2 regions of the Streptococcus ruminicola genome follow, and region 1 is predicted to be linked to the other one. Evidence: predicted binding sites of a transcription regulator. Region 1 holds the regulator's gene; the other holds the start of a gene.
What was found. The regulator NrdR, encoded in region 1, represses ribonucleotide reductase genes. The targets are predictions, from matches to a motif close to ACACNATATATNGTGT.
Positions count from the first base shown of each region.

Region 1 (15,743 bases):
GACGCATTATTATATTAAACAGCAAGGAGGATGCAATGGCTAATCATTTTATTGGTTATCAAAATGGTCAAGGCTTCCTATACCACTTATCTGGAGCTAGTAAATTAATCTTCTTCATCTTGGTATCAGTAGCTTGCATGACAACTTATGACACACGCTTGATTGCACTTGTTGCTGTGACTTCGCTTTTGTTATTTAAATTGGCAAATATCCGCTGGAAACAAGTATCGTTTGTGATTAAGTTCATTGGCTTCTTTGCGCTTTTGAATGTGATAATGGTCTATTTATTTGAACCAAGTTATGGTGAGAGTATATACGGTGCTAAAACGGTCTTATGGCAAGGTTACGGTCGTTTCTATCTAACTAGTCAGGAATTATTTTATCTCTTTAATTTGGCCTTAAAATACTTCTGTACAGTGCCTTTAGCAGTTCTATTTTTGATGACAACGCACCCTAGTCAATTTGCTTCAAGCCTTAATCAAATTGGTGTTCCTTATAAGGTGGCTTATGCCGTTAGTTTAACACTACGCTACATTCCAGATGTTCAGGAAGAATTTTACATGATTCGAATGTCTCAAGAAGCGCGAGGACTTGAATTATCTTCAAAAGAGAAATTGATGAAACGTATTAAAGGAAATTTACAAATTGTGATTCCTTTGATTTTCAGTTCTCTTGAACGTATTGACACGGTCTCAACAGCGATGGAGTTGCGCCGTTTCGGGAAAAATAAAAAGCGTACTTGGTACACTTATACAAATTTCACTTCAGCAGATATTATGACAATTGTTTTAGCTGTTTTGATTGTGGCAGTGACATTGTTACTTTTTAAATGGAATCATGGTAGATTTTACAATCCATGGCAATAAAATAGAAAAGCGTAATGCTCTTTAGAGCATTACGCTTTTTGTTTATTTTAAATAACCAAGGTAATCGAATTTTTCAAAGGTATCATCACTGGCGATTGCAATGACTTCTGTATCAGCTTCAAATGCTTTGTTGGGATCGATGTGAGTATCGATAGCTGATGATGTTGTTTGACGAGTACCGATGATATTGATTTCGTATTTGTTTCGAACATCTAGTTGAATTAGATTTTTACCAACCCAAGAATCTGGAACAGAAAATTCTACCATGGCTAATTTTTCTTCCAAGTGAACGATGTTTTCGATGTGATGGCGAAGCATATTGGCTGCAACACGTTTACCTGAGTCGCGTTCTGGCATGATGACTTTGCTAGCCCCGATACCGTAAAGAACTTCTTCATACGTTTTGGTTTTAGCTTTAGCGATGATATTTTTCACACCAAGTTTCTTACAGTGCATTACCGCTAGAACTGATGATTCGAGGTTATTACCAGTAGCAACCACGACAGTGTCACATTGATTAATCCCAAGAGCCTTCAAAAAGTCAATGTCAGTAATGTCTCCCACGGCAGCTTTTTTGACCACCTCAGAAACATTTTGAACAAGGCTTGGGTTGGCGTCAATAGCGATAACGTCTTGTTCAAATTTACTAAGTTCTTTGGCAACGTTTCGTCCGAAAATTCCAAGGCCAAGAACACCAAATATTTTTTTTCTCATAAATTTCCCTCTCTAACCGACGGTAATATTTGTCTGTGCGTATTGAATATCTTTTTCTTTCTTTTGAAGTAGGCTAAGAAGAACGGTAAGCGGACCGACACGTCCGATAAACATCATAGCCATGATAATGAGTCTTCCACCAGTTGATAATTGCGGTGTTAAATCCATGGAAACCCCGACCGTAGCAATGGCAGAGACAGCTTCAAATAGCAGTGCTAAGGGGTCGTGATGTGGTTCTAGTTGAAGAAGAAGCACATAGCCAACAATTAAGACTGAGAAGAAGAAAATCAGAACTGTCAACGTTTGTTTGATGACACGATTTGGAATAATGCGGTGGCGGAAAGTTACTTCTGTTTGACCAGCTAATTCTGATTTAAAGAGTAAGAAAGTAATGGCTACCGTTGTCACTTTCACCCCACCAGCAGTACCGCCTGGAGCACCACCGATAATCATCTGAATCATGTAGAGGATGTTAGTGGCGGGATGAGTGTCCAGATAAGAAATGGTTGCAAAGCCAGCGGTCCTCATTGTGACCGTTTGAAATAAGCTAACCATAAATTGCTGGAATGGATTGTATTGTCCAATGGTTTTAGGGTTATTAGCCTCGATAAGCCAAGTTAGTACCGTTCCTAGAAGTAAGAGAACAGCTGTAGTGGTAAGCACCAAGCGTGTTTGATTGCTTAGTTGGCGTGTAAAAGTTTTGAAGCGATATGGTCTATCCGCAAAGAAGTGCTTGATAGCTCTTTTGATATCAACCCAAACAGCAAAACCAATCCCCCCAGAAATAATCAAAGCCATAAAGAGTAGATTAAGCAGTGGATTGAGAACAAAAGGTTTTAAACTATCTCCACCAAGGTTATCAAAACCAGCATTACAAAAAGCAGAAACTGCAAGGAAGATAGCATTGAAAGTACCGTGTCCTAGTCCGAATCTCGGAATAAAATCGATGAGAAATAGCGCTGCAATCAAGCTTTCAATAATAAAGGTAATCTTATAAACGTTGAACAAATAACGTTTAAGGTGACCACTATTGTCATAACTAAGGGCGGATTGTAAGATATGTTGTTCAGATAAGTTCATCCTTTTTCTAAGGATATAGGTACTAACGGCAAGCAAGGTTACCAATCCAAGACCACCAATTTGCATCAAAATGACAGCAATGACTTGTCCAAGACCGTTGTAAACATCAGCCACAGGAAAGACCGATAAACCAGTCACACAAACCATCGAAACCACTGTAAACAAGTGGTCAAGATATCCTGTTGCTGGGGCGTTTTGGTAGTGGGTAATAGGAAGTGATAACAAGATGCTTCCTATCAAGATGACAATCAAAAAACTAAAGGTTAACCGTTGAGTGCCAGATAGCCGTTTTAAAAATCTAGTCAATTGAAATATCCCTTTCCATAAAGATAGCAATTAAGTGGCTATTATAGCAAGCCACTTAGTTTTTGTATCGTACCATTAAAGAGGTTTTTTATTTGGCATACCTGCTTTGCGTGGGTATTTGTTTGGTGTTTCTTTTTTCTTTTCAAGAATAGTGATTTGACGACTATCACCATTTGGTAATTCATAATGATAGTTTTCAATGAGTTTTGAAAAGAGAACTGACATGGCATTTTTTGCATCAGCTAATTCTTCTTCGGCAGCAGAAGCTTTAAGTGCAATCAATTGACCGCCGACTTTCAAGAAAGGAATAGTTAATTCTGTTAGAACTTGGAGACGGGCAACAGCGCGTGCTGTTACGATGTCATAGCTAGCGCGAAAAGCCTTATCTTGTCCATAATCTTCAGCGCGTCCATGGTAGAAGTGAACACCGTCTAAACCAAGTTCATCAGCCAAAAGATTAAGGAAATTGATGCGTTTGTTTAGTGAATCGATGATTGTCACATCAATAGCTGGGCACAAGATTTTGATAGGAATACTTGGAAAACCAGCTCCAGCTCCAATATCCAAGAGGCGAACATCTTGGTTAGTGATTTTGCCTTGCAAAACAGGTGCGATAGAATCGTAAAAGTGTTTAAGGTAAACACCTTCTTTGTCAGTGATGGCTGTCAAATTGATTTTTTGATTCCATTCAACCAAAAGCTCGAAGTAGCGTTCAAATTGTTTCTTTTGAGTATCAGTCAAGTCAAAGCCTTGCTGACGAAGTTTGTCATAAAATTCTTCAGGTGTCATATTGTTTGTTTAAAGGAAGTGATTTAAACTCCTTTTCTTTAAGTGTCCTTTCCATTTCAATCTATATCACCTTATTTTACCATAAAAAGTTTTTGAGTGATATCTATGACCTGTTTTGGATACGGTCAATTTTAGCAGACTTTAGCTAATTTCTTTTAGATTGTGATGAAAATTGATATAATGGTTTTGAAAAGATTTAAATCGTTTTCGTGGGAAGCTTTTTACCTAGAGCCTTGGGGTTAGAAAGCTTAATTCAGTTAGAATGGGTGTCATACCCGAGGAGGAATTTATGATTTTTATTATTATTGCTATCATTGCCGTCCTAGTACTCTGGGGAGTTACTGCTTATAATGGACTTGTGAAAAGCCGCATGCAAACCAAAGAATCTTGGAGTCAAATCGATGTTCAATTGAAACGTCGTAATGACCTGATTCCAAACTTAATTGAAACAGTTAAAGGTTATGCTGCTTATGAAGAAAAAACATTTGCTAAAATTACAGAATTGCGTAGCCAAGTAGCACAAGCACAAAGCCCTGCAGAAGCAATGCATGCTTCAAACGCTCTTACAAAACAATTGTCAGGCTTGATTGCTGTTGCTGAAAATTATCCTGAACTTAAAGCAAATAATAGCTTTATTAAATTGCAAGACGAATTGACAAATACTGAAAATAAAATTTCTTATTCACGTCAATTGTTCAACACAACTACAGCAAACTACAACGTGAAGTTGGAAACATTCCCAACTAATATTATTGCAGGTCTTTTCGGATTTAAACCAAGCCAATTCTTGGAAACACCTGAAGATGAAAAAGAAACACCAAAAGTATCATTTGATTTTTAATCAATTCAAAAAATAACTTTTAAGACAAGTTATCTTAAACGAAAGGAATATAAAGAGTCTCTTTAGGTGGTTCAATGAGCTTAGAGAGACTCTTTCATTATAAGAGAAAATTATGTTATATGATCAAATTGCCAGCAATAAGCGCAAGACAGTTGTTTTGCTCTTTGTCTTCTTCTTGATTTTGGCAGCTATCGGTGCAGCAGTTGGATACCTTTGGTTAGATAGTTTAAGTTTTGGTGTTGTCATTGCTCTGATTATCGGTGGTATTTATGCAGTGAGCATGATTCTTCAATCCACTAATGTCGTCATGGCAATGAATAATGCGCGTGAAGTGACTGAAGAAGAGGCACCACAACTTTATCATATCGTTGAAGATATGGCTATGGTTGCACAAATTCCAATGCCACGTGTCTTTATTGTTGAGGATGAGTCGCTTAACGCTTTTGCCACAGGGTCAAGCCCTGAAAATGCTGCCGTGGCAGCAACAACAGGTTTGTTAGCTTTGATGAATCGTGAAGAACTTGAAGGAGTTATCGGACACGAAGTTAGCCACATTCGAAATTATGATATTCGTATATCGACAATTGCTGTTGCTCTTGCTAGTGCTGTAACAATGATTGCAAGCTTTGGAAGTCGTATGATGTGGTTTGGTGGAAGTAATCGCCGCCGCTCTAATGATCGTGACGAAGGAGCTATGGGGATTATTGTGCTCATCTTGTCTTTGATTTCGCTTTTCTTGGCACCACTTGCTGCTACCTTAGTTCAGCTTGCCATCTCACGTCAACGTGAATTTCTTGCCGATGCTAGCTCTGTAGAATTAACACGAAATCCAGAAGGCATGATTAAGGCTCTTCAAAAACTTGAAGACTCATCACCAATGCATCATCCAGTAGACCAAGCTAGTGCTGCTTTGTATATTAATGACCCACTTAAAAAAGGTGAACGATTTAGTTCACTCTTTAACACCCATCCATCTATTGCCGATCGAATCGATCGTCTTCGTCATATGTAAATGGTAAAAGCTCACAAGTTATTGTGAGCTTTTATCCATTATTCATAAGAATTCTAATATAATGAATTTGACATCAATATCATAAAGACAAGAGCTAAAAAAGCTGGTATAATGGTAAGGAAATTTAAAAGAGGTAGAATAATGATAATAGCTATTTCAGAAATAAAGAAAAATGCTGAGGGGATTGCTTTTAATGAATCTTTGAATATTAAAGAAAAATTAATGCAACGCTCAAGCGAAGTTTTAGACGTCAAAGCAGTTTCTGTAAACGGAATTGTTTCATACGATGATGGATTGTACCTATTGAATTATCGATTGGATTATACAATTACTTTACCATCAAGTCGTTCAATGCAACCTGTTGATGTTCACCAAGTTGAAGACGTTTCAGAGGTCTTTGTTGAGTCAGCTGATCTTCACGCCAAAGAAGACTTGGTCAAAGAAAATCTTGCTTTAGTATTAGAAGAGGATGTTATTGATTTGGAAGAAAGTGCCATTGATAATATTCTTTTAACAATTCCTATGCAAGTCTTGAGTGATGAAGAACGTCAATCAGATGACATGCCATCAGGACAAAATTGGTCTGTCATGACAGAAGAACAATACGAAGCATTGCAAAATGAAAAGAAAAAAGAAAATAACCCATTTTCAGCTTTAAATGGCCTATTTGAAGATTAATATAATTTACATTAAATAGATAAAATTTTCTTGAATTATCGCTTACACTTTGATATACTTTTAGGGCACTATAGTATACTTGGCTGAAGAGTCATTTCTGAGAAAGATATTAAAAAGGGATAGAGTGATGGATGGATTTTTCTCATGATTGGAATGAAAATTAAAGCGATAATTAGGGTTGTGTACTAGGCAAATAATTAGATTTTATAATCTTTACATTAAATAAAAGGTTGGTGACAATGAGTAAAAAGATTTTAATTATTGAGGATGAAAAAAATCTTGCACGCTTCGTGTCTTTAGAATTACAACATGAGGGGTATTCAGTAGTTGTTGAGACAAATGGACGTTTAGGGCTTCAAACTGCATTGGATGATGATTTTGATTTGATCCTATTAGATTTGATGTTACCTGATATGGACGGATTCGAAATTACACGTCGTCTTCGTTTGGAAAAAGACACTTCAATTATCATGATGACTGCTCGTGATTCTATTATGGATATTGTTGCTGGTCTTGACCGTGGAGCAGATGATTACATTGTAAAACCATTTGCTATTGAAGAATTACTCGCTCGTGTTCGTGCAGTATTCCGTCGTCAAGATGCTAATTCTAAACAAGACAAAGAAGGTCAAGCAAAAGAAGGTCTCTTAGGTCTTCGTTTGAACCCACAAAATCGTTCTGCAGTGCGTGGTGATGATGAAATTTCATTAACAAAACGTGAATACGATTTGTTGAGCGTGCTTCTTTCAAATGTTAATCGCGTAATGACACGTGAAGAACTTTTGGCAAGTGTTTGGCGTTATGATACAGACATCGAAACAAATGTCGTGGATGTTTACATCCGTTACCTACGTGGTAAAATTGATATTCCTGGTAAAGAATCATATATCCAAACAGTTCGTGGAATGGGTTATATTATTCGAGAAAAATAATGATAAAGTGCTTTAAAAAGTCATTATCTAAAAAAATTTCAGTAAAAACTTTTCTGTGGGTTTTGTTGATTTTATCAGCTTTTAACTTAGTTATTTATTTTGGTGTGACACGAATTTTTCTTTCAAAAGATCGTTATAACACCGAGCAATCCACAGAAGTTGTTCGTGAATTTTTATCTAAAGAAACTTCTCTTTCGCAAGAGAAGTTATTAGATTTGTTGAATCAATATGGTGCTTCAGGTTCGCTTATTGAAAATGCCGATAAGAAGTATATTCTTGATAGGCAAGGCGGCATTGACGAATTGATTTTTGATAATCAAGAAGTTTCTGTCTTTAATAAAGATAAACAATTAGTTTTGACAACCGATAAAGTACTATCGACAATGAAAATTGGAAAAGTTGGTGAAACGGTGATGTACCGTTCGCCAGCTTTTACTGGTTTTTACCAGAGTGAAAAAATTTATTCCAAAGATAGTCGAAAAGTTATTGGTTACGTAACCGTCTACCAAAGTATTGCTTCGTATTTTATGGCTCGTCATACTTTTGTAGTGATTACTTTGCTATGTGAACTTGTCGAAGCTTGTGTGATTTTTTATTTAGTTCTTGCGGTATCGCATAGGACGTTGAGGCCACTTCGCGAATTTCAAACATTTGTTGATAAACTCGCTGAAAGTCCAAGTGAATTAGCTTTACGTTCGGATATTCAATCTGGTGATGAAATTGAAGATTTGTCACAAAATTTTGATAGCGTTTTAGAGCAAATTGAGGGATTTGCTAAGCGACAAACACGCTTTGTTAGTGATGTTAGCCATGAATTGCGCACACCGATTGCTGTCATCAAGGGGCATTTAGGCTTGTTGCAGCGCTGGGGAAAAGATGACCCAGAAGTTTTATGCGAGAGTCTTGATGCCGCTTATCATGAGGCGGATCGCATGTCAATTATGGTAAATGACATGCTAGATATGATTCGTGTTCAAGGAAGTTTTGATCTTCATAAGGGAGAGGTTACAGATTTAAAACAATCCATTGACGTTGTTTTAGGAAATTTCCGCATTCTGTATCCTGATTTCCGTTTTTCACTCGTTTCAACGGTTGAAGATTGTATTTATGCAGAGATTTACAAGCATCATTTTGAACAGGCTATTTTAATCTTGATTGATAATGGCGTAAAATATTCTTCAGGTAGTAAAAATATTCATGTGACTTTGGATGTTTTAGGAGATAATGCAATTGTAAAAGTTCGTGATGAAGGTGAGGGAATTTCACAAGATGACCTTAATCATATCTTTGAACGATTCTATCGTACTGATAAGTCACGTAACCGTGTTTCAACACAAGGTGGGCTTGGAATTGGTTTAGCCATTCTTAAGCAAATTGTGGATGCTTATGAACTCAAAGTTAGCGTCAGCAGTGTTGTTGATGAGGGGACTGAGTTTACTTTAATCATTCCACTTGTTACGACAGAAAAAATTAAAAAGACAGACTGAGCTTTCTCGGTCTGTTCGTTTTTCTAATGAAGTATGAGAAATATTTTGTTAGAAAAGGGATGACAACAGCTAGCCAGCTTAGGCTGGTATTACTTTCATAATGAGTGAATTTATGTTAAAATTAAGTATTAGAATAATTGGTAGAATGGGGTGTTTGTATGCGTTGTCCAAAATGTAATTATAATAAATCGAGTGTCATCGATAGCCGTCAAGCAGAAGATGGTAATACGATTCGACGACGCCGAGAATGTGAAAATTGTCATGCGCGTTTTACAACCTTTGAACGCGTTGAAGAACTACCCTTGTTAGTCATTAAAAAAGATGGAACGCGTGAACAATTTTCTCGTGAAAAAATCCTAAATGGAATTTTTCAAAGCGCACAAAAACGTCCAGTATCAAGCGATGATATTGAACAGGTGGTGTCTCGTATTGAACAAAAAATTCGTAGCGAATACGAAAGTGAAGTTCCGAGTACTGTGATTGGTAATCTGGTCATGGATGAGCTGGCAGAACTTGATGAAATTACTTATGTTCGTTTTGCCTCAGTTTATAAATCATTTAAAGATGTTGATGAGATTGAGGAACTTTTGCAGCAAATTACGAATCGTGTGCGTAGCAAGAAGAAAAGAAGTAAGCTAAATGAGACCGATTGATGAATTTTCTTATGTCAAAAACAATAAGGTTTTGTTGGATTCTGATAGTCTAAGTCAGCTATATCATCCTGTTATCGGGAACCATGCGGTGCTTTTGTATGAGTATCTGCTTGCTTTCTTTGATGATGGTATCAAACGTCATAAGTTTAGTGAGATTTTGAATCACTTACAGTTGAGCATGCAAGAAGTCGAGGAAGCTCTGGCTATCTTAACCGCAGTAGACTTACTGGTTTTATACCAAACACGAGATGCTTATGTTTTGAAATTACAACCTGCCTTAAATCGCGAAACGTTCTTAGCCAATGCAATTTACCGTCGTTTATTAGAACAAAGGATTGGTGATGTTGCGGTGGCTGAGTTGGATGTGGTTCTGCCTGATGGTGCGCGTGATGTTTCTAAGAAGTTCTCTGATATTTTTTCAGTAGATGAAAATCCAAAAGTGCCTAAGACAGTGTCAAAAAACCATTTCGATTTGGACAGTTTTGAGCGTTTAATGTTACGTGATGGTTTGCAATTCAAAGATGAAAAAGCTGATGTAGTTAAGATTTATAGCCTAGCTGATAAATACAGCATGAATTGGTTTGACATTTATCAATTGGCAAAAAGTACGGCTATTAATGGTAAAATTTCGCCACAACGAATGACGGTACAGCTTGAGCAGAAAAAAACAGCTAATAACCAAACCAAAGAGCAATTTGATGCTAAAGAACAAGTGATCATCAGAGAAGCTAAACAAGCTTCTGCCAAGGAATTTCTTGAAAAAATCAAAGCACCCCGTCGTGCTGTGGTTACTGAAAGTGAGCGCAAAGTTTTAGAAGAACTGGCTAATATGGATTTCCTAGATGAAGTCATTAATGTGATGGTTCTTTACACTTTGAATAAAACGCAGTCAGCCAATATCAACAAACCTTATATCATGAAGGTGGCAAATGATTTTGCTTACCAAAAAATTACGACAGCAGAAGCGGCTGTTCTTAAGATGCGTAGTTTCACGCAACGAAATAAAGAACGCAAAGCTAAAGCAAAAGTGACTAAAACTAATGTTCCAGAATGGACAGCAAAAGAATACAAACATGTTGCGACAGCTGAAGAAAAGGCAAAACTTGAAGAGCTTAGACGTAGCATGTTAGAAGATTAAGGAGTGAGTGATGGAAAAAATCGGACAAACCTTGGCTAAACAGCTTCGCCAAAGTCGAACTGATCTTAATGAATTGACTCAAGCTATTTTAGCGGATAAGGAAATTGCTGATTTTATCACGTCAAATGGCTTGACTCAAGAGCAGATTAATCGTAGCCTCCCTAAGTTTAATCAGTTTATGGTTGAACGCGAGAAGTTTCAAAATCAAGATGCTTCATATGTGGCAAAAGGTTATAAGCCAGCTCTTAGCATGAATGAAGGGTATGCTGATGTCATTTATTTAGAGACTCGCGAGTTGGTAGAAGCTAAAAAACGTCAAGATATTAAAAACCGTGTGACCTTGATTGGTTTGCCAACAAGTCTGAAGCATATTTCAACGGATGACATTGACCTTGGCGACCCTAACCGTATCGAGATTTATAATTATTTGAATGATTACATTAAGAATCTTGAAGATAAACCGCAAAAGGGACTTTATGTTTTTGGAACCTTTGGTGTCGGGAAATCTTACTTGATGGCTTACTTAGCAAATCGCCTGTCAGCTAAGTATGGTAAGTCAACAACTCTCTTGCATTTTCCAACTTTCTGTGTTGACATTAAGAATGCCATTAATACTGGTACTGTGAAAGAGCAGATTGACCAAATTAAGCAATCTGAGATTTTGGTACTGGATGATATTGGTGCTGAACAACAAAGTTCTTGGATTCGTGATGATGTGCTCCAAGTGATTCTTCAGTATCGTATGCAAGAAAATCTGTTAACGTTCTTCACTTCTAACCTTGATTTTAAGGGACTTGAAGAACACTTCTCAATCTCACGTTCTGGTGATGAAACTTGGCAAGCCAAGCGTGTTATGGAACGTATCCGTTATTTAGCTCGAGAAATTCATCTCCAAGGTGAAAATCGACGTTAATTGTATAAATCATTAAAAGTGATAAATAGATAAAAGAATGTGAAAGGAATTTCGGCGAAAACATCCAAGATGTTTTCGTGTGGCAAGTAGTCACTTAAAGTAGCGCTGAGCTGTTTTAACGAACAGGTATTAAGAATTATGGCTTTACCTACAGTTGCTATTGTCGGACGTCCAAACGTCGGCAAATCGACTTTGTTTAACCGTATCGCAGGTGAGCGTATTTCAATTGTTGAAGATGTCGAGGGTGTTACTCGTGACCGTATCTATACAACAGGTGAATGGCTTAACCGCAAGTTTTCATTGATTGATACAGGTGGTATTGATGATGTTGATGCACCATTTATGGAACAAATCAAACACCAAGCTGATATTGCGATGACAGAAGCAGATGTTATCGTCTTTGTGGTATCAGGAAAAGAAGGTGTTACAGATGCTGATGAGTACGTTTCAAAAATCTTGTACCGTACCAATAAACCAGTTATCTTAGTTGTCAATAAAGTAGATAATCCAGAAATGCGTAATGATATCTACGACTTCTACTCACTTGGCCTTGGTGATCCATATCCAGTTTCATCTGTTCACGGGATTGGTACAGGGGATGTTTTGGATGCAATCGTTGAAAATCTTCCTGTGGAAGAAGAGGACGAAAATCCAGACATTATCAAGTTCAGTTTGATCGGACGTCCAAACGTTGGTAAATCAAGCTTGATTAATGCGATTCTTGGTGAAGAACGTGTTATCGCAAGTCCAATTGCCGGTACAACACGTGATGCTATTGATACAAACTTTATTGACAGCGAAGGTCAAGAATACACAATGATTGACACCGCTGGTATGCGTAAATCTGGTAAAGTTTATGAAAACACTGAAAAATACTCAGTGATGCGTTCAATGCGTGCTATTGACCGTTCAGATATTGTTCTTATGGTTATTAACGCTGAAGAAGGTATTCGTGAGTATGATAAACGTATCGCTGGTTTTGCACATGAAGCTGGTAAAGGGATTATCATCGTTGTTAACAAATGGGATACCATCGAAAAAAATAACCACACTGTAGCAAAATGGGAAGAAGATATTCGTGATCAATTCCAATTCTTGTCATATGCTCCAATCATCTTCGTATCAGCAGCAACAAAACAACGTTTGAACAAATTGCCTGAAATGATTAAGAAAATCAGCGAAAGTCAAAACAAACGTATTCCATCAGCTGTTCTTAACGATGTTATCATGGATGCGATTGCTATTAACCCAACACCAACCGATAAAGGTAAACGTTTGAAAATCTTCTATGGCACACAAGTTTCCGTTAAACCACCAACGTTTGTTATCTTTGTTAACGAAGAAGAGCTTATGCACTTCTCATATATGCGTTTCTTAGAAAATCAAATCCGTGCAGCTTTCGGTTTCGAAGGTACACCAATCAACTTGATTGCCCGCAAACGTAAATAAGATTAAAAGCACCCATTAGGGTGCTTTTTTTGGTGCCTTTAAAAAAATAAAATTGAATAACCATTTTTCTAAGCTAAAGAGGGTTGAATTTGATATAATTAAAGGATAAGGAAAAAGGTGGTGGCTTAGATTGGGTAGAATGATTCCAGGTCGAATTCGCAATCAAGGTATAGAACTTTACGAACAAGGTTTGGTTGACATTATCAGTAAGCGAGAAGATTTAATTCAGGCAAAGGTGGGGACACACCATCTTCAATATTCGCTAGAAGATGAACAAGTTAGGTGTGACTGTGACTTTTTTGCCAAGAAAAAATATTGTGAGCATTTAGCAGCCGTAGAATACTATCTCAAGAATAATACGGAAGGAAAAGAGTTATCAGATGAATTGAGCTCACACCAAGAAACACAGCAAGAAACTAAGAAAAATACCTCTTTTGGTAGTGTTTTTTTGGATGGCTTGGTGATTAATGATGACGATACCACAAAATATCGTTTGGCAGCTCATGGTAATCAAAGCCCCTATTCATCAGATTATTGGTGGACCTTAAAAATCAATCGATTGCCAGATGACCGCGCTTATGTTGTCCGAGACATTAAAGCCTTTTTGAACGCTGTTAAAAATGAGGGATATTACCAGATTGGGAAAAATTATTTTGAACCTTTATCATTGATTCAATTTGATGAAGCCAGTCAGGAATTGATTCAATTTTTATGGCGAGTGATTCCAGATGGTGATCATCTTGATGTTGACTACATCTTACCAAATCATGGTCGAAATCTTTCATTGACAAGTGGAACTTTTGAAGAAGGTATCAACCTCTTTAATGACCTTTATGATTTTTCATTTGAACATAATCATCAAACTTATGGGCAGCTGATTTTTAGACCACTAAGTGGTTCAGAAGACTTAATTCAATTTAAAGTGGTGGTTCATCGTCAATCAATTGAATTAATCATTAGTGAAAAAGAATATCAACCGCTCTTTAATAATGCCTTTTTGTTCACAAATGGGTTTATTTTCAGTTTGAATTTGAAGCAACAAAAGATTTTAACGGCTATTCGTAGTTTGCCAATTGAGGCTGATTTGGCAAAACATTTGTTCTTTGATTTAGACGACCAAGCAAAATTAGCAGCCAGTCTTTTAGATTTTAAAGAACTGGGTAAGGTTGAAGCGCCGAAGAGTTTTGATATTCGTGATTTCAAAGTAACTTTTTATTTAGAACTCAATGAATACCGAGAAGTTGCTTTGCACGTCTCTTTTGATTATGGCAATGTGACCGTTCATAGCAAACGTGAGCTTGAAGAATTACCGTTTGCCAGTCATTTTAAACATGAGGAAAAAGTCTTTAGAACTTTGGAAGCTAATGGTTTTTCAGCCTCATTCTCGTCTTATCATGCGCCGCTAGCTGATAAGGATTTGTACGATTTCTTCACACGAACTTTGGGACAATTAGCACGACTAGGTCAGGTTACTTTGGCTGATGAACTTGAAGAGATGCGTCAATTTGAAGAACCACAGGTTTCTGTTCATACTAAAGGTGGTCTGCTAGATATCTCATTTGATTTTTCAACGGTTTTTGAAAATGATATTGATGATGCCTTAGAAGCACTCTTTAAAAATCAACCTTATTTTGTCAATGGAGCTGGTAAGTTAGTTGTCTTTGATGAAGAAACTCAGCGTGTTAGTAGCACTCTTCAAAACTTACGTGCCAAACAACTGGATAATGGGCATTTGCAACTAGATGCTATTTCAGCTTTCCAAATTTCAGATTTGTTCCAAGGAAATGACCGCATTTCCTTCTCAAAAGAATTTGAACAATTAGCACATGATTTAACCCACCCAGAAGAATTTGAGGTCACTTTGCCACCTCTACAAACACAATTGCGTGATTACCAAATGACTGGTGTTCGTTGGATGTCCATGCTTGACCACTACGGCTTTGGTGGTATTCTAGCCGATGACATGGGGCTGGGTAAAACCCTTCAAACCATTGCTTTTCTAGCTTCGCACTTGAAAGAAGAAACACGTATTTTAATCTTATCACCGTCAAGTTTGATTTATAACTGGAAAGACGAATTCACTCGCTTTGCTCCTGAGATAGATGTGGCTGTTTCTTATGGTTTAAAAGCAGTGCGCGATGAGATTATTGCTGAAAATCATCAGGTGGTGATTACAAGCTATTCTTCTTTCCGCCAAGATTTTGCAGAATACAATCAGTTGAATTTTGATTATTTGATTTTAGATGAAGCCCAGGTGATGAAAAATACTCAAACCAAGATTGCGCATTACTTGCGTCAATTTGAAGTTAAAAATTGCTTCGCCCTTTCAGGAACGCCAATTGAAAATAAACTCCTTGAAATTTGGTCAATTTTCCAAATTGTATTGCCAGGTTTATTACCAGATAAAAAACGCTTTTTAAAAATGGATGCCAAACAAGTCGCACGATTTATCAAGCCGTTTATTATGCGTCGTCGCAAAGAAGAAGTTCTGCCAGAGTTGCCAGATTTGATTGAAATCAATTATCCAAATGAGCTTGACCGCAAGCAAAAAGCTATTTATCTTGCGCAGCTCCGTCAAATGCAAGAAACCATTGCTGGAGCTTCAGATGCGGATATTAATCGTCGTAAAATCGAGATTTTATCAGGAATCACACGCCTGCGTCAAATCTGTGATACCCCAGCGCTCTTTATGGATTATCAAGGAGAAAGTGGAAAACTTGATAGTCTTCGTGATTTGTTAACGCAAATCAAAGAAAATGGTCACCGAGCACTTATCTTCTCACAATTCCGTGGCATGCTAGACATTGCTGAAAAAGAGATTGAAGAACTAGGTTTAACTTCTTATAAGATTACTGGTTCGACCCCAGCTAATGCTCGTCAAGAAA
Region 1 is NZ_CP046919.1:475,764-491,506, reverse strand. Features, by position in the region: gene GPZ88_RS02585 (ABC transporter ATP-binding protein) at 1-43, shown strand, start outside; gene GPZ88_RS02580 (energy-coupling factor transporter transmembrane component T family protein) at 36-866, shown strand; gene ktrA (potassium uptake transporter gating subunit KtrA) at 909-1,580, opposite strand; gene GPZ88_RS02570 (TrkH family potassium uptake protein) at 1,593-2,966, opposite strand; gene rsmG (16S rRNA (guanine(527)-N(7))-methyltransferase RsmG) at 3,042-3,755, opposite strand; gene GPZ88_RS02560 (LemA family protein) at 4,045-4,596, shown strand; gene htpX (zinc metalloprotease HtpX) at 4,709-5,608, shown strand; gene GPZ88_RS02550 (YceD family protein) at 5,750-6,286, shown strand; gene GPZ88_RS02545 (response regulator transcription factor) at 6,526-7,218, shown strand; gene GPZ88_RS02540 (sensor histidine kinase) at 7,323-8,705, shown strand; gene nrdR (transcriptional regulator NrdR) at 8,864-9,358, shown strand; gene GPZ88_RS02530 (DnaD domain protein) at 9,345-10,496, shown strand; gene dnaI (primosomal protein DnaI) at 10,507-11,409, shown strand; gene der (ribosome biogenesis GTPase Der) at 11,548-12,858, shown strand; gene GPZ88_RS02515 (pilus expression-regulating Snf2 family helicase) at 12,989-15,743, shown strand, end outside.

Region 2 (15,743 bases), 830 kb from region 1:
TGTGTTGATGTTTTTGTCCTACTTGCAAATCATAAATTGTACAGCAAAAGTGCACTTGTACAGATATCAGGACGAGTTGGACGAGCAGCCGAGAGACCGACAGGAGAGTTATTGTTCTTGCATGATGGCGTAACAAAAGCTATGAAAAAAGCTATTTCTGAAATAAAAGAAATGAATCATAAAGGAGGATTTTAATGATATGTTTGCTTTGCGGACAAGAATTTTCTGAGAAGGAAACTTTTCTAGGAATTATTACAATGTGCAAGAGCCGTTACTTGATTTGCAAAGAGTGTCAGGAAAACTTTGAAAAAATTGGTGATGACCACTGTCCAACGTGCTACCGAAAAGGCAGTAAAGAGCAGTGTGATGATTGCAAGAAGTGGGCAAAAGAAAATCATAAAGTTTCGCACCGAGCACTGTATACTTACAATGAAGCCATGAAAGAGTATTTTTCAAAATACAAATTTCAAGGAGATGCTATGCTAAGCCATGTTTTTGCAAAAGAAGTCAAACAAGTCTTGAAGAACTACAAGGGCTATACCATTATTCCTGTCTCACTCAGCAAAGAACGAATGACAGAAAGACAATTCAATCAAGTTACAGGCATTCTAGATGCTGCTAAGATTTCTTACTATGATATTTTAGAGAAGAAAGATAATAAAAAGCAATCTGAAAAAAGTAGAAAAGAAAGACTGACAAGTGACTGTCCTTTTAGGATTAAATCAGATATTCAGATACCAGATAAAGTATTAATTATTGATGATATTTACACAACGGGAGCAACTTTAAAAGGAATTTATCACTTATTTTATGAAAAAGGAGTAAAGATTGTAAAAAGTTTAACAATTGCACGGTAAATGCTTGCAAATTTTCATGAAAGCAGTATAATAAAAGAGTAAAGAAAGCGCTTTATAGCGAGAAAGAGGTGTTTTTATGATTAAATATAGTGTTCGTGGAGAAAACATCGAAGTAACAGATGCAATCCGTAACTATGTCGAATCTAAACTCGGAAAAATTGAAAAATACTTCAATGCTGAACAAGAATTAGATGCTCGTGTTAATCTAAAAGTCTACCGTGAAAAAACTGCAAAAGTTGAAGTAACAATTTTGGTTGATTCAATCACTCTTAGAGCTGAAGACGTTTCACAAGATATGTATGGATCAATTGATTTGGTAACTGACAAGATTGAACGTCAAATTCGTAAAAATAAGACTAAAATTGCTAAAAAACATCGTGAAAAAGTTCCAGCTAGCCAAATTTTCACAAGTGAGTTTGAAGCTGAACCTGTAGAAGAAGGACCAGCAGTAAACGTCGTTCGTACAAAACACGTTAGCTTGAAACCGATGGATCTTGATGAAGCGCTTCTTCAAATGGACCTTTTGGGACATGATTTCTTTATCTACACAGATGCTGAAGATGGTGTAACAAACATTCTTTATCGTCGTGAAGACGGTGAACTTGGTTTAATCGAAGCCAAATAACCCGTAGAAAAATCCGCTAAATTTTTTAGCGGATTTTTTAATTTACCTATTGACAGGAATCAGGATAGATGATAAATTATTATAGTTGCTGCTTGAGAGCGAGCCTTTCAAGAGACTTAAGTTAATAACAAAAAAACTAAAAAAAGTTGTTGACAAAAGTAAACAGCAATGATAAACTAATATAGCTGTTGTTCGAGAGGACAACGGTAACAAATTTGAAAAGAACTTGAAAATTTCTTGAAAAAAGGTATTGACAACGAGTTTCAAATTTGATAGAATATAGAAGTTGTCTCGGATGAGACAAAGACCTTTGAAAACTGAACAATACGAACCAAACGTGCGGGTTACGGAAGTAACCTGTCAAAAACGATAAATCTGTCAGTGACAGAATGAGAACAAGATTAAATGAGAGTTTGATCCTGGCTCAGGACGAACGCTGGCGGCGTGCCTAATACATGCAAGTAGAACGCTGAAGACTTTAGCTTGCTAAAGTTGGAAGAGTTGCGAACGGGTGAGTAACGCGTAGGTAACCTGCCTACTAGCGGGGGATAACTATTGGAAACGATAGCTAATACCGCATAACAGCATTTAACCCATGTTAGATGCTTGAAAGGAGCAATTGCTTCACTAGTAGATGGACCTGCGTTGTATTAGCTAGTTGGTGAGGTAACGGCTCACCAAGGCGACGATACATAGCCGACCTGAGAGGGTGATCGGCCACACTGGGACTGAGACACGGCCCAGACTCCTACGGGAGGCAGCAGTAGGGAATCTTCGGCAATGGGGGCAACCCTGACCGAGCAACGCCGCGTGAGTGAAGAAGGTTTTCGGATCGTAAAGCTCTGTTGTAAGAGAAGAACGTGTGTGAGAGTGGAAAGTTCACACAGTGACGGTAACTTACCAGAAAGGGACGGCTAACTACGTGCCAGCAGCCGCGGTAATACGTAGGTCCCGAGCGTTGTCCGGATTTATTGGGCGTAAAGCGAGCGCAGGCGGTTTAATAAGTCTGAAGTTAAAGGCAGTGGCTTAACCATTGTTCGCTTTGGAAACTGTTAGACTTGAGTGCAGAAGGGGAGAGTGGAATTCCATGTGTAGCGGTGAAATGCGTAGATATATGGAGGAACACCGGTGGCGAAAGCGGCTCTCTGGTCTGTAACTGACGCTGAGGCTCGAAAGCGTGGGGAGCAAACAGGATTAGATACCCTGGTAGTCCACGCCGTAAACGATGAGTGCTAGGTGTTAGGCCCTTTCCGGGGCTTAGTGCCGCAGCTAACGCATTAAGCACTCCGCCTGGGGAGTACGACCGCAAGGTTGAAACTCAAAGGAATTGACGGGGGCCCGCACAAGCGGTGGAGCATGTGGTTTAATTCGAAGCAACGCGAAGAACCTTACCAGGTCTTGACATCCCGATGCTATTCCTAGAGATAGGAAGTTTCTTCGGAACATCGGTGACAGGTGGTGCATGGTTGTCGTCAGCTCGTGTCGTGAGATGTTGGGTTAAGTCCCGCAACGAGCGCAACCCCTATTGTTAGTTGCCATCATTAAGTTGGGCACTCTAGCGAGACTGCCGGTAATAAACCGGAGGAAGGTGGGGATGACGTCAAATCATCATGCCCCTTATGACCTGGGCTACACACGTGCTACAATGGTTGGTACAACGAGTCGCGAGTCGGTGACGGCAAGCAAATCTCTTAAAGCCAATCTCAGTTCGGATTGTAGGCTGCAACTCGCCTACATGAAGTCGGAATCGCTAGTAATCGCGGATCAGCACGCCGCGGTGAATACGTTCCCGGGCCTTGTACACACCGCCCGTCACACCACGAGAGTTTGTAACACCCGAAGTCGGTGAGGTAACCTTTTAGGAGCCAGCCGCCTAAGGTGGGATAGATGATTGGGGTGAAGTCGTAACAAGGTAGCCGTATCGGAAGGTGCGGCTGGATCACCTCCTTTCTAAGGATAAACGGAAGCACGTTTGGAGTATTGTTTAGTTTTGAGAGGTCTTGTGGGGCCTTAGCTCAGCTGGGAGAGCGCCTGCTTTGCACGCAGGAGGTCAGCGGTTCGATCCCGCTAGGCTCCATTGAATCGAAAGATTCAAAAGATTGTCCATTGAAAATTGAATATCTATATCAAATTCCACGATTCAAGAAATTGAATTGTAGATAGTAACAAGAAATAAACCGAAACGCTGTGATTTAATGAGTTTAAGGTCAACAGACCAAAATAAGGTTAAGTTAATAAGGGCGCACGGTGGATGCCTTGGCACTAGAAGCCGATGAAGGACGTGACTAACGACGAAATGCTTTGGGGAGTTGTAAGTAAACATTGATCCAGAGATGTCCGAATGGGGGAACCCGGCATGTAATGCATGTCACTCATTACTGTTAAGGTAATGAAGAGGAAGACGCAGTGAACTGAAACATCTAAGTAGCTGCAGGAAGAGAAAGCAAACGCGATTGCCTTAGTAGCGGCGAGCGAAATGGTAAGAGGGCAAACCGATGTGTTTACACATCGGGGTTGTAGGACTGCGACGTGGGACGACAAGATTATAGAAGAATTACCTGGGAAGGTAAGCCAAAGAGAGTAACAGCCTCGTATTCGAAATAGTCTTTAACCCTAGCAGTATCCTGAGTACGGCGAGACACGAGAAATCTCGTCGGAATCTGGGAGGACCATCTCCTAACCCTAAATACTCTCTAGTGACCGATAGTGAACCAGTACCGTGAGGGAAAGGTGAAAAGCACCCCGGGAGGGGAGTGAAATAGAACCTGAAACCGTGTGCCTACAACAAGTTCGAGCCCGTTAATGGGTGAGAGCGTGCCTTTTGTAGAATGAACCGGCGAGTTACGATATGATGCGAGGTTAAGTTGAAGAGACGGAGCCGTAGGGAAACCGAGTCTTAATAGGGCGCATTAGTATCATGTCGTAGACCCGAAACCATGTGACCTACCCATGAGCAGGGTGAAGGTGAGGTAAAACTCACTGGAGGCCCGAACCAGGGCACGTTGAAAAGTGCTTGGATGACTTGTGGGTAGCGGAGAAATTCCAAACGAACTTGGAGATAGCTGGTTCTCTCCGAAATAGCTTTAGGGCTAGCGTCGATGTTAAGTCTCTTGGAGGTAGAGCACTGTTTGATTGAGGGGTCCATCCCGGATTACCAATATCAGATAAACTCCGAATGCCAATGAGATATAATCGGCAGTCAGACTGCGAGTGCTAAGATCCGTAGTCGAAAGGGAAACAGCCCAGACCACCAGCTAAGGTCCCAAAATATATGTTAAGTGGAAAAGGATGTGGGGTTGCACAGACAACTAGGATGTTAGCTTAGAAGCAGCTATTCATTCAAAGAGTGCGTAATAGCTCACTAGTCGAGTGACCCTGCGCCGAAAATGTACCGGGGCTAAAACATATTACCGAAGCTGTGGATACCTTTTAGGTATGGTAGGAGAGCGTTCTATGTGTGAAGAAGGTGTACCGTGAGGAGCGCTGGAACGCATAGAAGTGAGAATGCCGGTATGAGTAGCGAAAGACAGGTGAGAATCCTGTCCACCGTATGACTAAGGTTTCCAGGGGAAGGCTCGTCCTCCCTGGGTTAGTCGGGACCTAAGGAGAGACCGAAAGGTGTATCCGATGGACAACAGGTTGATATTCCTGTACTAGAGTATATAGTGATGGAGGGACGCAGTAGGCTAACTAAAGCGTGCGATTGGAAGTGCACGTCTAAGCAGTGAGGTGTGATATGAGTCAAATGCTTATATCTCTAACATTGAGCTGTGATGGGGAGCGAAGTTAAGTAGCGAAGTTAGTGATGTCACACTGCCAAGAAAAGCTTCTAGCGTTAATTATACTCTACCCGTACCGCAAACCGACACAGGTAGTCGAGGCGAGTAGCCTCAGGTGAGCGAGAGAACTCTCGTTAAGGAACTCGGCAAAATGGCCCCGTAACTTCGGGAGAAGGGGCGCTGGCTTTAAGTCAGCCGCAGTGAATAGGCCCAAGCAACTGTTTATCAAAAACACAGCTCTCTGCTAAATCGTAAGATGATGTATAGGGGGTGACGCCTGCCCGGTGCTGGAAGGTTAAGAGGAGCGCTTAGCATTAGCGAAGGTGTGAATTGAAGCCCCAGTAAACGGCGGCCGTAACTATAACGGTCCTAAGGTAGCGAAATTCCTTGTCGGGTAAGTTCCGACCCGCACGAAAGGCGTAATGATTTGGGCACTGTCTCAACGAGAGACTCGGTGAAATTTTAGTACCTGTGAAGATGCAGGTTACCCGCGACAGGACGGAAAGACCCCATGGAGCTTTACTGCAGTTTGATATTGAGTATCTGTACCACATGTACAGGATAGGTAGGAGCCTATGAAATCGGGACGCTAGTTTCGGTGGAGGCGTTGTTGGGATACTACCCTTGTGTTATGGCTACTCTAACCTAGATAGGTTATCCCTATCGGAGACAGTGTCTGACGGGCAGTTTGACTGGGGCGGTCGCCTCCTAAAAGGTAACGGAGGCGCCCAAAGGTTCCCTCAGAATGGTTGGAAATCATTCGCAGAGTGTAAAGGTATAAGGGAGCTTGACTGCGAGAGCTACAACTCGAGCAGGGACGAAAGTCGGGCTTAGTGATCCGGTGGTTCCGCATGGAAGGGCCATCGCTCAACGGATAAAAGCTACCCTGGGGATAACAGGCTTATCTCCCCCAAGAGTTCACATCGACGGGGAGGTTTGGCACCTCGATGTCGGCTCGTCGCATCCTGGGGCTGTAGTCGGTCCCAAGGGTTGGGCTGTTCGCCCATTAAAGCGGCACGCGAGCTGGGTTCAGAACGTCGTGAGACAGTTCGGTCCCTATCCGTCGCGGGCGTAGGAAATTTGAGAGGATCTGCTCCTAGTACGAGAGGACCAGAGTGGACTTACCGCTGGTGTACCAGTTGTCTTGCCAAAGGCATCGCTGGGTAGCTATGTAGGGAAGGGATAAACGCTGAAAGCATCTAAGTGTGAAGCCCACCTCAAGATGAGATTTCCCATGATTTTATATCAGTAAGAGCCCTGAGAGATGATCAGGTAGATAGGTTAGAAGTGTAAGTGTGGTGACACATGTAGCGGACTAATACTAATAGCTCGAGGACTTATCCAAAAAAGAAACGAGTCAATATTGACAGCGAGTCGGTTTCTTGTTAGAATATATAGGTATTCAATTTTGATTGGATAATCAATCATAGTTAAGTGACGATAGCCTAGGAGATACACCTGTTCCCATGCCGAACACAGAAGTTAAGCCCTAGCACGCCTGATGTAGTTGGGGGTTGCCCCCTGTTAGATATGGTAGTCGCTTAGCAAAAGGGAGTTTAGCTCAGCTGGGAGAGCATCTGCCTTACAAGCAGAGGGTCAGCGGTTCGATCCCGTTAACTCCCATTAACAATGGTATATAAACCAAAAGGTCCCGTGGTGTAGCGGTTATCACGTCGCCCTGTCACGGCGAAGATCGCGGGTTCGATTCCCGTCGGGACCGTTTGACTCGTTAGCTCAGTTGGTAGAGCATCTGACTTTTAATCAGAGGGTCACTGGTTCGAGCCCAGTACGGGTCATATTAATATGCGGGTTTGGCGGAATTGGCAGACGCACCAGATTTAGGATCTGGCGCTTAACGGCGTGGGGGTTCAAGTCCCTTAACCCGCATTAAATAAGAAGTTGCCGGCTTAGCTCAGTTGGTAGAGCATCTGATTTGTAATCAGAGGGTCGCGTGTTCAAGTCATGTAGCCGGCATAACCTTTTGTTAATAGTATTAGCTTAGGGCGCATAGCTCAGCTGGTTAGAGCGCACGCCTGATAAGCGTGAGGTCGGTGGTTCGAGTCCACTTGTGCCCATTTATTAATATGGTCCGTTGGTCAAGGGGTTAAGACACCGCCTTTTCACGGCGGTAACACGGGTTCGAATCCCGTACGGACTATTTTATTTATTTTTGTTTAAAAGGTTTAAAAAAGAAGGCGAAAGCCTTCTTTTTTAGTCTAGTTCATGTGGTAATAAAAGTGTTTCTGTTCCTGATTGATCAATCAGATAGACAATATTTGGAAAGAATGGGTCATACGGGTAATTATAATCAAAAGCAATAGTTGTTTGCTGCTTTTGATTTTGGTAGCAAATCGTTAATTTTCCTTTTTTCTCAGTTAAGCGAAAGCTGATGATTGATTCTAGTGAGATGACACCTTTTAGATAATTATCTAAGATATCCCAGAAGGTATCAATGATTTCGTGTGGAAGGCTTGTTGCTACGCCAAAACTGGCGTATCTTTCTTTACTGATTTCAAATGCCATATAAAACTTCCTTTCTTTAGCGTAAAAGCACCCCTATTGGAGTGCTCGCAACTTTAACGATTCTTAAGTTCAAGATAACGTTTGTACCAAATATTAATATAGGCTTCTGAGAATGGTCCTTTTCCATTGTTAATCCAATCAACAAGGATTTTGACATTCTCTTTTAAAATAAAATCAATGTCTGGAGAATAGCCCATTTCTGCTTTGTGTATTTCGTACTCGTCGACGTCAAGTAGCCTTTTTTCACCGTCTGCAAAGACTTTGACATCCAAGTCGTAATCGATATACTTAAGAGCTTCTTCATCCATGACGTATGGACTAGCAAGATTGCAGTAGTATGAAACACCGTTATCTCTTATCATCGCAATGATATTAAACCAGTATTTTTTATGGAAATAAACAATGGCTGGTTCTCGCGTAACCCAACGTCTCCCATCACTTTCTGTTACTAGTGTGTGATCGTTAACTCCTATAACAGCATTGTCTGTTGTTTTTAGTACCATAGTGTCGCGCCATGTTCGGTGCAAACTACCATCATGCTTATAACTTTGAATTGTAATAAAGTCGCCTTCCTTAGGTAATTTCATGCCTTACCAACTTTCTACAATTAAACTTATCTGTTATAGTTTATCATAATTTTCTGAAAAAGGACACTTAGAAATGCAATTTATTTCACAAATAATCTCTAAGAGCGCTCTTAATATCATCATATGAAAAGCCTTTTCGAGCGAGAGCTTGCGTTAATCGTTGATTTAGTTCATATCCTTCGTATTTTTTACTAAATTTTCGATATTGCTTATCAAGTTCTTTATTTAAAAGTTCGAATTCTTGTTCTTCATCTTTTTCGATATCAAGTGTTTCAAAGGCATCTTTTGCTTCTGTGTATGAGAAGCCTTTATTCATCATATTTTGGATGATTTTATCTTTAAGTGTTTTTGTTGAGAGCTTGTTTTGATATTTACGTAAAAGTTTTTGAGCTGTTTTTTCAGCTAGGTCTGAAAAGTCTAATTCAGCTAATTTTTGGTCAATGAGTTGAGCATCAACTCCTTTTTGAAGTAATTTTTGTTTTAAAACGTAGCCACCCTTATCACCTGATGTTAGATTTTGTGATAAATAGGTTTCAACATATTGAGAATCATTAATCCAGTTTTCTTTTTTGAGGTTTTCAATGATTTCTGGGATATACTGACTATCAATTTCATGTTTCTCTAAGTATTTTTTGACTTCGTCTGCGGTACGTTGCTTGAAAGAAATTTGGTAAAGTGCCAAGTTTTTACCGTATGAAAATTGAGCGTATCTTTGAATATCTTTTAAGGTTGTTTCGTCAATTTCCATATTTTTACTTAACATAAAGTGAACAATAGTGTCTTCTGTTACGTAAAGTTTATCTTTTTCATCAATTTCTAAAAGATATAGCCTTTTTTTCTTTTCGATTTTAGTGATTTTCATACATTCATTATAACAAAAATGTTAAAATAGTAGTGATTAAAGTGCAGGGAGGTGATATGGTGAAAGATAGTAAAATCGTTGATTTAGATGAATACCGCATGCTTAAGTCTTTAAGTGATGACCTTGAAGAGTTTCCGTTTGATGATGACTTTTTAGAAGATGAAGAAGATGAGCTAGACTCTGAAAATTGGAATTTATTTGAGGATTTAACAGAGCTTAGAAAGCGTGTTGATTATTATGAAGAGCTTCATGAGAAGGGTGAAATATCTGAGAAAGATTATTATTTTTCAAAAGTTAATCTTGGTATGCTTTATAAGCAAAATGGACTTTATCAGAGAGCTCTTGAGCAATTTGAAGCGGTTTATGAGCTGGATTCATCGGATTTGTTTGCTTGTCGTCATGAGATAATGGCATTGTATATTTTGACGTCACAATATGATAAGGCTTTGGTATTCTTTAAGAAGCAGTCTGATATTGGACATGATATTTTACTAGAAATCCCTTTGTTAGTTGGGGCTATTTTAGATGGTCATGATGAGATGGCACACTATTTGATTGAAGTTTTGAATGCTGATGTTAAGGATTTTGCTATTTTTTGTCAATCACCCGAGCTTTTGATGGATGATATTATGTCTGTCGGCGCAGCTGGCATTCATCGTCCAGATAGTTTAGAAGCGGTCTATGTAGGACTTTATCGTATTTTACCTTTACTGATGACTGCTGGAAATTATGTGCAAGCTTATTTGAATGATTATTTTTCAGAGCACAAGGCAGGTCAGGCAGAAGTTGAATCGTTAGCCTTTTTATCAGAATACCAAATTGAAATCTTGCTGGCGCATGATATTTATGATTTGCAGGATTTTCAAGTTTGGACAGAAGCAGATATTTTAGCTTTACCTCAGTTTGGTAAGGCAACTTTAGAAAAATTGAAAGAAGTAGGAGTTATATTTAGTCACTAATGAATTTGAAAGTAAAACAAAGAATTCCTTTGAAAATTAAGCGCATGGGAATTAATGGTGAAGGAATTGGATTTTATAAGAAGACTTTAGTCTTTGTTCCAGGTGCTTTGAAGGGGGAAGATATTTTTTGTCAGATTACGGCGGTTAAGCGTAATTTTGCTCAGGCAAGACTTTTGACAATCAATAAGAAATCTAAGTTTCGTGTGGAACCGAAATGTCCCATTTATCAAAAATGCGGTGGCTGTCAGATTATGCACCTACGTTATGATAAGCAGTTGGAGTTTAAGGATGATTTGATTGGTCAATCCTTGAAAAAATTCAAACCTGCTGGTTATGAAAATTATGAAATTAGGCACACACTTGGAATGGAAGTACCGTATCATTACCGTGCCAAATTGCAGTTCCAAACACGTTCTTTTAAAGGAAATGTTAAGGCGGGGCTCTTTGAAGAAGGTAGCCACCGTTTGGTTGATATCAAAGAATGTTTTGTTCAAGATGAACTAACGCAAGCTATTATTAATCGTGTGGCAGAATTGCTAGAAAAACATCATATTCCGATTTATGATGAGCGCAAGGTAGCTGGTATTCGAACAGTAATGATTCGTAAGGCAAAGGCTACTGGACAAGTTCAGATTATTTTTATTACTAGTCGAGATGTCTTTTTAGCACCGCTTATTAAGCAATTAACGGCTGAATTTGAAGCTATTAAGGGAATTGCTATCAACTTTAACCGTTCAAAATCAAGTGAGATTTACGGTGGAAAAACAGAGGTTATCTGGGGAGATGATGATATTTCAGAAGAAGTTTTGGATTATCATTTCAGTCTTTCTCCGCGTGCTTTTTATCAGTTGAATCCTGAGCAAACGCAGGTCTTGTATAGTCAAGCTGTTGCTGCGCTTGATGTGACAGAAGATGACCATGTAATCGATGCTTATTGTGGTGTCGGAACAATTGGTTTTGCTTTTGCAGGTAAAGTTAAGAGTGTTCGTGGGATGGATATCATTCCTGAAGCTATCGAGGATGCTAAGAAAAATGCACAGCGTATGGGCTTTGACAATACTTATTATGAAGCTGGTCGTGCAGAAGACATTATTCCTAAGTGGTATAAGGAAGGTTATCGTGCGGATGCTTTGATTGTTGACCCACCTCGTACTGGTCTTGATGATAAACTCTTGAATACTATTTTGAAATATCAACCTGCTAAAATGGTTTATGTGTCATGTAATACGGCGACTTTGGCTCGTGATTTGGTTAAATTAAGTAAAGTTTACGATGTTCATTACATTCAGTCGGTGGATATGTTTCCGCATACAGCAAGAACTGAAGCAGTTGTGAAACTGGTCCGCAAGTAATTCCTGTTGCTTTCTTGTTTTTAGGCAACAACCTGAAATCATCCACAGGATAATTTCACTCCCGCATACGGCAAGGACAGAAGCAGTTGTTAAGTTAGTCAAGAAATAAGAAAATGATGAAACGTAAGGGGCTCCTTGCGTTTTTTAATAATCGTGAATTTGACAAGTGGTGTTATGTTTATTTTGACACTGGGCTACTTTATCGTTATACTAAATTATTGATTATTTTTGGAGGACTTGTGAGAATGGCCGTTACGATTCGTTTGGCAAGCTTAGATGATGCAAAAGCTCTGCTTGATATTTATCGTTATTATGTTGAAGAAACAGCTATTACTTTTGAATATGATGTGCCGACTTTAGAGGAATTTACGGGGCGTATGCGCTCAATCATGGCTTTTTATCCTTATCTCGTGGCAGAAGAAGATGGCAAGATTCTTGGCTATGCTTATGCTTCTAAATTCCATCCTAGAGCTGCTTATGCTTGGTCAGCAGAAGCGACGGTTTATCTGGATAAGGCTGCGCGTGGTAAGGGTGTAGGACGTCAAATCTATGGAAAGTTAGAAGATTATCTAACTCAAATGGGTATCCTCAATCTTAATGCTTGTATTGCTTCAACTGATGTCGAAGATGCCTATCTGACAAATGGAAGCGAGAAATTCCATCGAGCACTTGGTTATCAATTGGTTGGAAAATTTCATGATTCGGGTTATAAATTCAACCGATGGTATGACATGATTTGGATGGAAAAAATGCTTGGAGAGCATGGAGCGGACGTTGTACCAGTTAAGTCCATTCATGAGATTACAAAAAAAGCTTAACTCTTTTGAGTTAGGCTTTTTGACTATGTTTGCTGATGATATCAAAAAAATCTGAGACTGATGTCCCAGATTTTCGATTTATATTAAGCAACGGTTTCTTGAGCAAGACTTTCTTGTCCTTGGCTCTTCTTCCAGATGATAATGCCTACGAAACCTTGTGCTACCATACCTAGGTAACTAAAAGCAACGATTGGGTTACCGATAGATAGGTAAAGGATAAAGCTTAGCAAATCAACAACTAGCCAAATGTAGTAGCCATCAAGGTGTCCTTTTACTTGACGTTGTTGGGCAGTAAAGGAAAGCCCATTTGTGATGGCATCTAGGATGATTTTTTGTCCGCCCATCCAATAAGAAATAAATCCTAAGCCAAATGTCCAGAAGAAGACAGCGATAAGCACGTCTTTTAGACTGAATTTTTTATCAACGACTAATTCACCATCGTCATTGCGGCGTTTTTTCCAGTTATAATGTCCGATAAATTCGGTTGCAAGGTAGTAGCAACTTTTGAACATTTCACCGTAAACCCCTTGAATACCAGCGACTAAGATACCAGCAACATTTTGAACACCATTTGCTTTAAAGGTGTGCTGCCATTGAATCGCTAGTGTCCATGTCCCAATAAAACCAAAGATAGACATGATAATTGAGAGGACATGTAAGATGTTAAGGTCTCCTGAAAAGAGTGTCGGAATCATCCCGTATAGGGTAAATCCGAGAGAGACTAAGAAGGCAAAGATTACGAAAATCTTTTCTTTTAAGTCAAAACGATTCCAAGCGTTGTTAAATGATTCTTTAAGTGAAAGTTCTTTTTTCAAAAAATGTTAATCTCCAATTCCAATTGATTTCATTTCTTGACGGATCATTTGGTACACTTTATCCCAGTCCTCAGGTTTTGTAACATCGAGGTTGTCGGTGTTAATTTTCATTTTTGGACTGTATTGGTAATCTTCATACCATTTTGTGTAGTGCTTGTGAAGGAGTTTGTAGTAATCTGTTAGACCATTTTCGTCATCTGGTTGTTCAAAATCACGTCCACGTTTTTTGATGTTGTTCATGATGTGGTCAAAACTACCTTCGAGGTAGATTAGCAAATCAGGAGCTTTTTTAGGAAGTCCGTCAATTTCCTCCATCATGTTGTCTAGCAATTCCAAGTAGATATTATATTCTTGATCGCTGATGCTTCCTTGAAGGGTATTAATGTAAGTAAATAAAGCATCTTCGTAGATTGAGCGGTCTAAGACATTGTTGTCTGCTTCGTAAGCTTCTTTGATTGATTTGAAGCGTTTGTTCAAGAAGTAAATTTGTAAAGCAAACCCGTATTTTTCAGGGTCTTCATAGTATTTATCTAAAATTGGGTTATTATCAACAGGTTCAAAGAAAGCTGTTGTGCCAAGTTCTTTGGCTAAGAGAGAAGTGTAGGTAGTTTTTCCGACTCCTATCATTCCTGCTAGAATAATCACGATGGTAATGCACCTCCAATATGCTAATTCTGTAGTGTTTATTTAAAAATGTAATGTGTAAAATGTATTTTTGATTGCAAAGCTATCTGTCTAGAGTAAGGTTAGTAAATGTATGTTTGGTGAGTTATTATGGTTTGGAAATAGGTGAAACAAGTCCTCCTTTCCCAGTAGAGTATCTATATGTGACAAAGTCAAGGCCTTGTATTTGTCATAATAAATGATTTAAGCACAATATCTTGTGCCCGGATAAAATAGTAGCACTATATTTTGTGTTTGACAAGAGCGAAAACTTAATTATTTTTGACTAAAAAGTCAAAGATGGCTAAAAATCAGGCTTTTAGCGTAAGCAAAAAAATTTTTTAAAAAAACTCAGCTAAAATGTACTGACCCCAAAAAGTTGGACAATTAATTATTGAAAGGATTTAGTCCTGTATTGTACAGGGCTAAGTCCTTTTAGTTTGACTTTAATCCGTTTATTATTGTAATAATCGATGTAATGAATAATGGCTCGTTTGAGTTCATCTAGTGACTTAAAGGTCTTCTCAAAGCCATAAAACATTTCTGATTTTAAGATACCAAAGAAAGATTCCATCATACCGTTGTCTGGGCTGTTGCCTTTGCGGGACATGGATGGACGAATTCCTTTTTGATTGAGAAATTCATGATAAAACTGGTGTTGGTATTGCCACCCTTGGTCACTGTGAAGAATCGTATTGTCATAATGTTCATCTGGAAAAGCTTTCGCTAACATAGTCTTGATTTGTTCCAAATTAGGCGAAGTTGATAGTTGATAAGCAATAATTTCACTATTATAACCATCTAAAACTGGTGATAAGTATAATTTTTGAGAGCTAGCTGGAATAGCAAATTCAGTGATATCTGTATAACATTTTTCGTAAGGCTTTGAAGCTTCAAAGTGACGTTGGATGAGATTATCAGCTTTCTTGCCAACTTCACCCTTGTAAGAGGAGTATTTACGTTTACGGCGAATACGTGCAGTCAAATTCATACGTTTCATTAAGCGTTGTACTTTTTTGTGGTTGACCAAAAAGCCTTGGTTTCTTAGTTCCAAAGTGATGCGGCGATAGCCATAGTTGCCTTTGTGCTCGTCATAAATCATCTTGATTTTAGCTTTAAGAACCTTGTTTTTGTCAAGCTTATTTAGCTGTTTCAAGTGGTAATAGTAAGTTGAACGAGCCAAACCCGAAAATTCTAAAAGGATATCTAGTCTGAATCCTCCTCTAACCATTTCTCTAATTGTCGCTGTTGTTCGCGCATTTTGGCTTCGTCCCTCAAGCGAGCTGCTCTCAACTTTTTTAGGAAAACATTCTCCGTTCGTAACCGCTCATTTTCCTCTCTAAGTCGTTCTAGCTCAGTCATTTCTTCCCAGGTTTTCTTTGGTTTACGCCCCATTTTGCTTGGTCTCCCTCTTGTTTTCTCAACAATAGTATACCCATTTTTCTTGTATTGTGCTAGCCAATTGGAAAGTGTTCCTATGTTAGGAAGAGCATATTCAAGAGAGACAGACAATTGAGTACGACCTTCAAGAAGGACTTGATTGATAATTTCTTGCTTTAGTTCAGGAGAATAATACCTATTTTTACTTTTTTTAACAATCTCTACGCCATATCGGTCCATAAGCTTAACCATGTAACGTAGATTTCTAGGATTAACATCATAGGTTTGACCCAGCTGAGGCCAAGACAAACCTTGTTTTCTGAGTTTATAGATTTCTAGTTTATCTTCATAAGTTAATTTCATACAAAAAGCACCCCAATCGTTAGATTTTTTGTCTAACTTTTGGGGTGCAGTTCAAAAAAGCTGAGAGTTTTTGAGCTTATTTGAAGACTTGGGTGGCAAAGTGTAAGGCGATACTAGCGATGCGGTCTTTTCTTTCAAGGTCAGCGTCATTTGCAAGGGT
Region 2 is NZ_CP046919.1:1,301,724-1,317,466, forward strand. Features, by position in the region: gene GPZ88_RS06715 (ATP-dependent helicase ComFA) at 1-195, shown strand, start outside; gene GPZ88_RS06720 (ComF family protein) at 195-857, shown strand; gene hpf (ribosome hibernation-promoting factor, HPF/YfiA family) at 934-1,482, shown strand; rRNA gene GPZ88_RS06730 (16S ribosomal RNA) at 1,884-3,432, shown strand; tRNA gene GPZ88_RS06735 (tRNA-Ala) at 3,487-3,559, shown strand; rRNA gene GPZ88_RS06740 (23S ribosomal RNA) at 3,707-6,606, shown strand; rRNA gene rrf (5S ribosomal RNA) at 6,692-6,807, shown strand; tRNA gene GPZ88_RS06750 (tRNA-Val) at 6,812-6,884, shown strand; tRNA gene GPZ88_RS06755 (tRNA-Asp) at 6,909-6,981, shown strand; tRNA gene GPZ88_RS06760 (tRNA-Lys) at 6,985-7,057, shown strand; tRNA gene GPZ88_RS06765 (tRNA-Leu) at 7,067-7,148, shown strand; tRNA gene GPZ88_RS06770 (tRNA-Thr) at 7,163-7,235, shown strand; tRNA gene GPZ88_RS06775 (tRNA-Ile) at 7,263-7,336, shown strand; tRNA gene GPZ88_RS06780 (tRNA-Glu) at 7,348-7,419, shown strand; gene GPZ88_RS06785 (DUF960 domain-containing protein) at 7,473-7,784, opposite strand; gene ntdP (nucleoside tri-diphosphate phosphatase) at 7,838-8,371, opposite strand; gene recX (recombination regulator RecX) at 8,457-9,233, opposite strand; gene GPZ88_RS06800 (tetratricopeptide repeat protein) at 9,290-10,192, shown strand; gene rlmD (23S rRNA (uracil(1939)-C(5))-methyltransferase RlmD) at 10,192-11,544, shown strand; gene GPZ88_RS06810 (GNAT family N-acetyltransferase) at 11,790-12,362, shown strand; gene pnuC (nicotinamide riboside transporter PnuC) at 12,446-13,177, opposite strand; gene GPZ88_RS06820 (deoxynucleoside kinase) at 13,184-13,822, opposite strand; one part of gene GPZ88_RS06825 (IS3 family transposase) at 14,232-15,121, opposite strand; one part of gene GPZ88_RS06825 (IS3 family transposase) at 15,121-15,583, opposite strand; gene GPZ88_RS06830 (nucleoside phosphorylase) at 15,660-15,743, opposite strand, start outside.
Region 2: GPZ88_RS06820 (deoxynucleoside kinase) is a predicted target of NrdR. The motif match lies at 14,080-14,095, and genes of this name have one in related genera.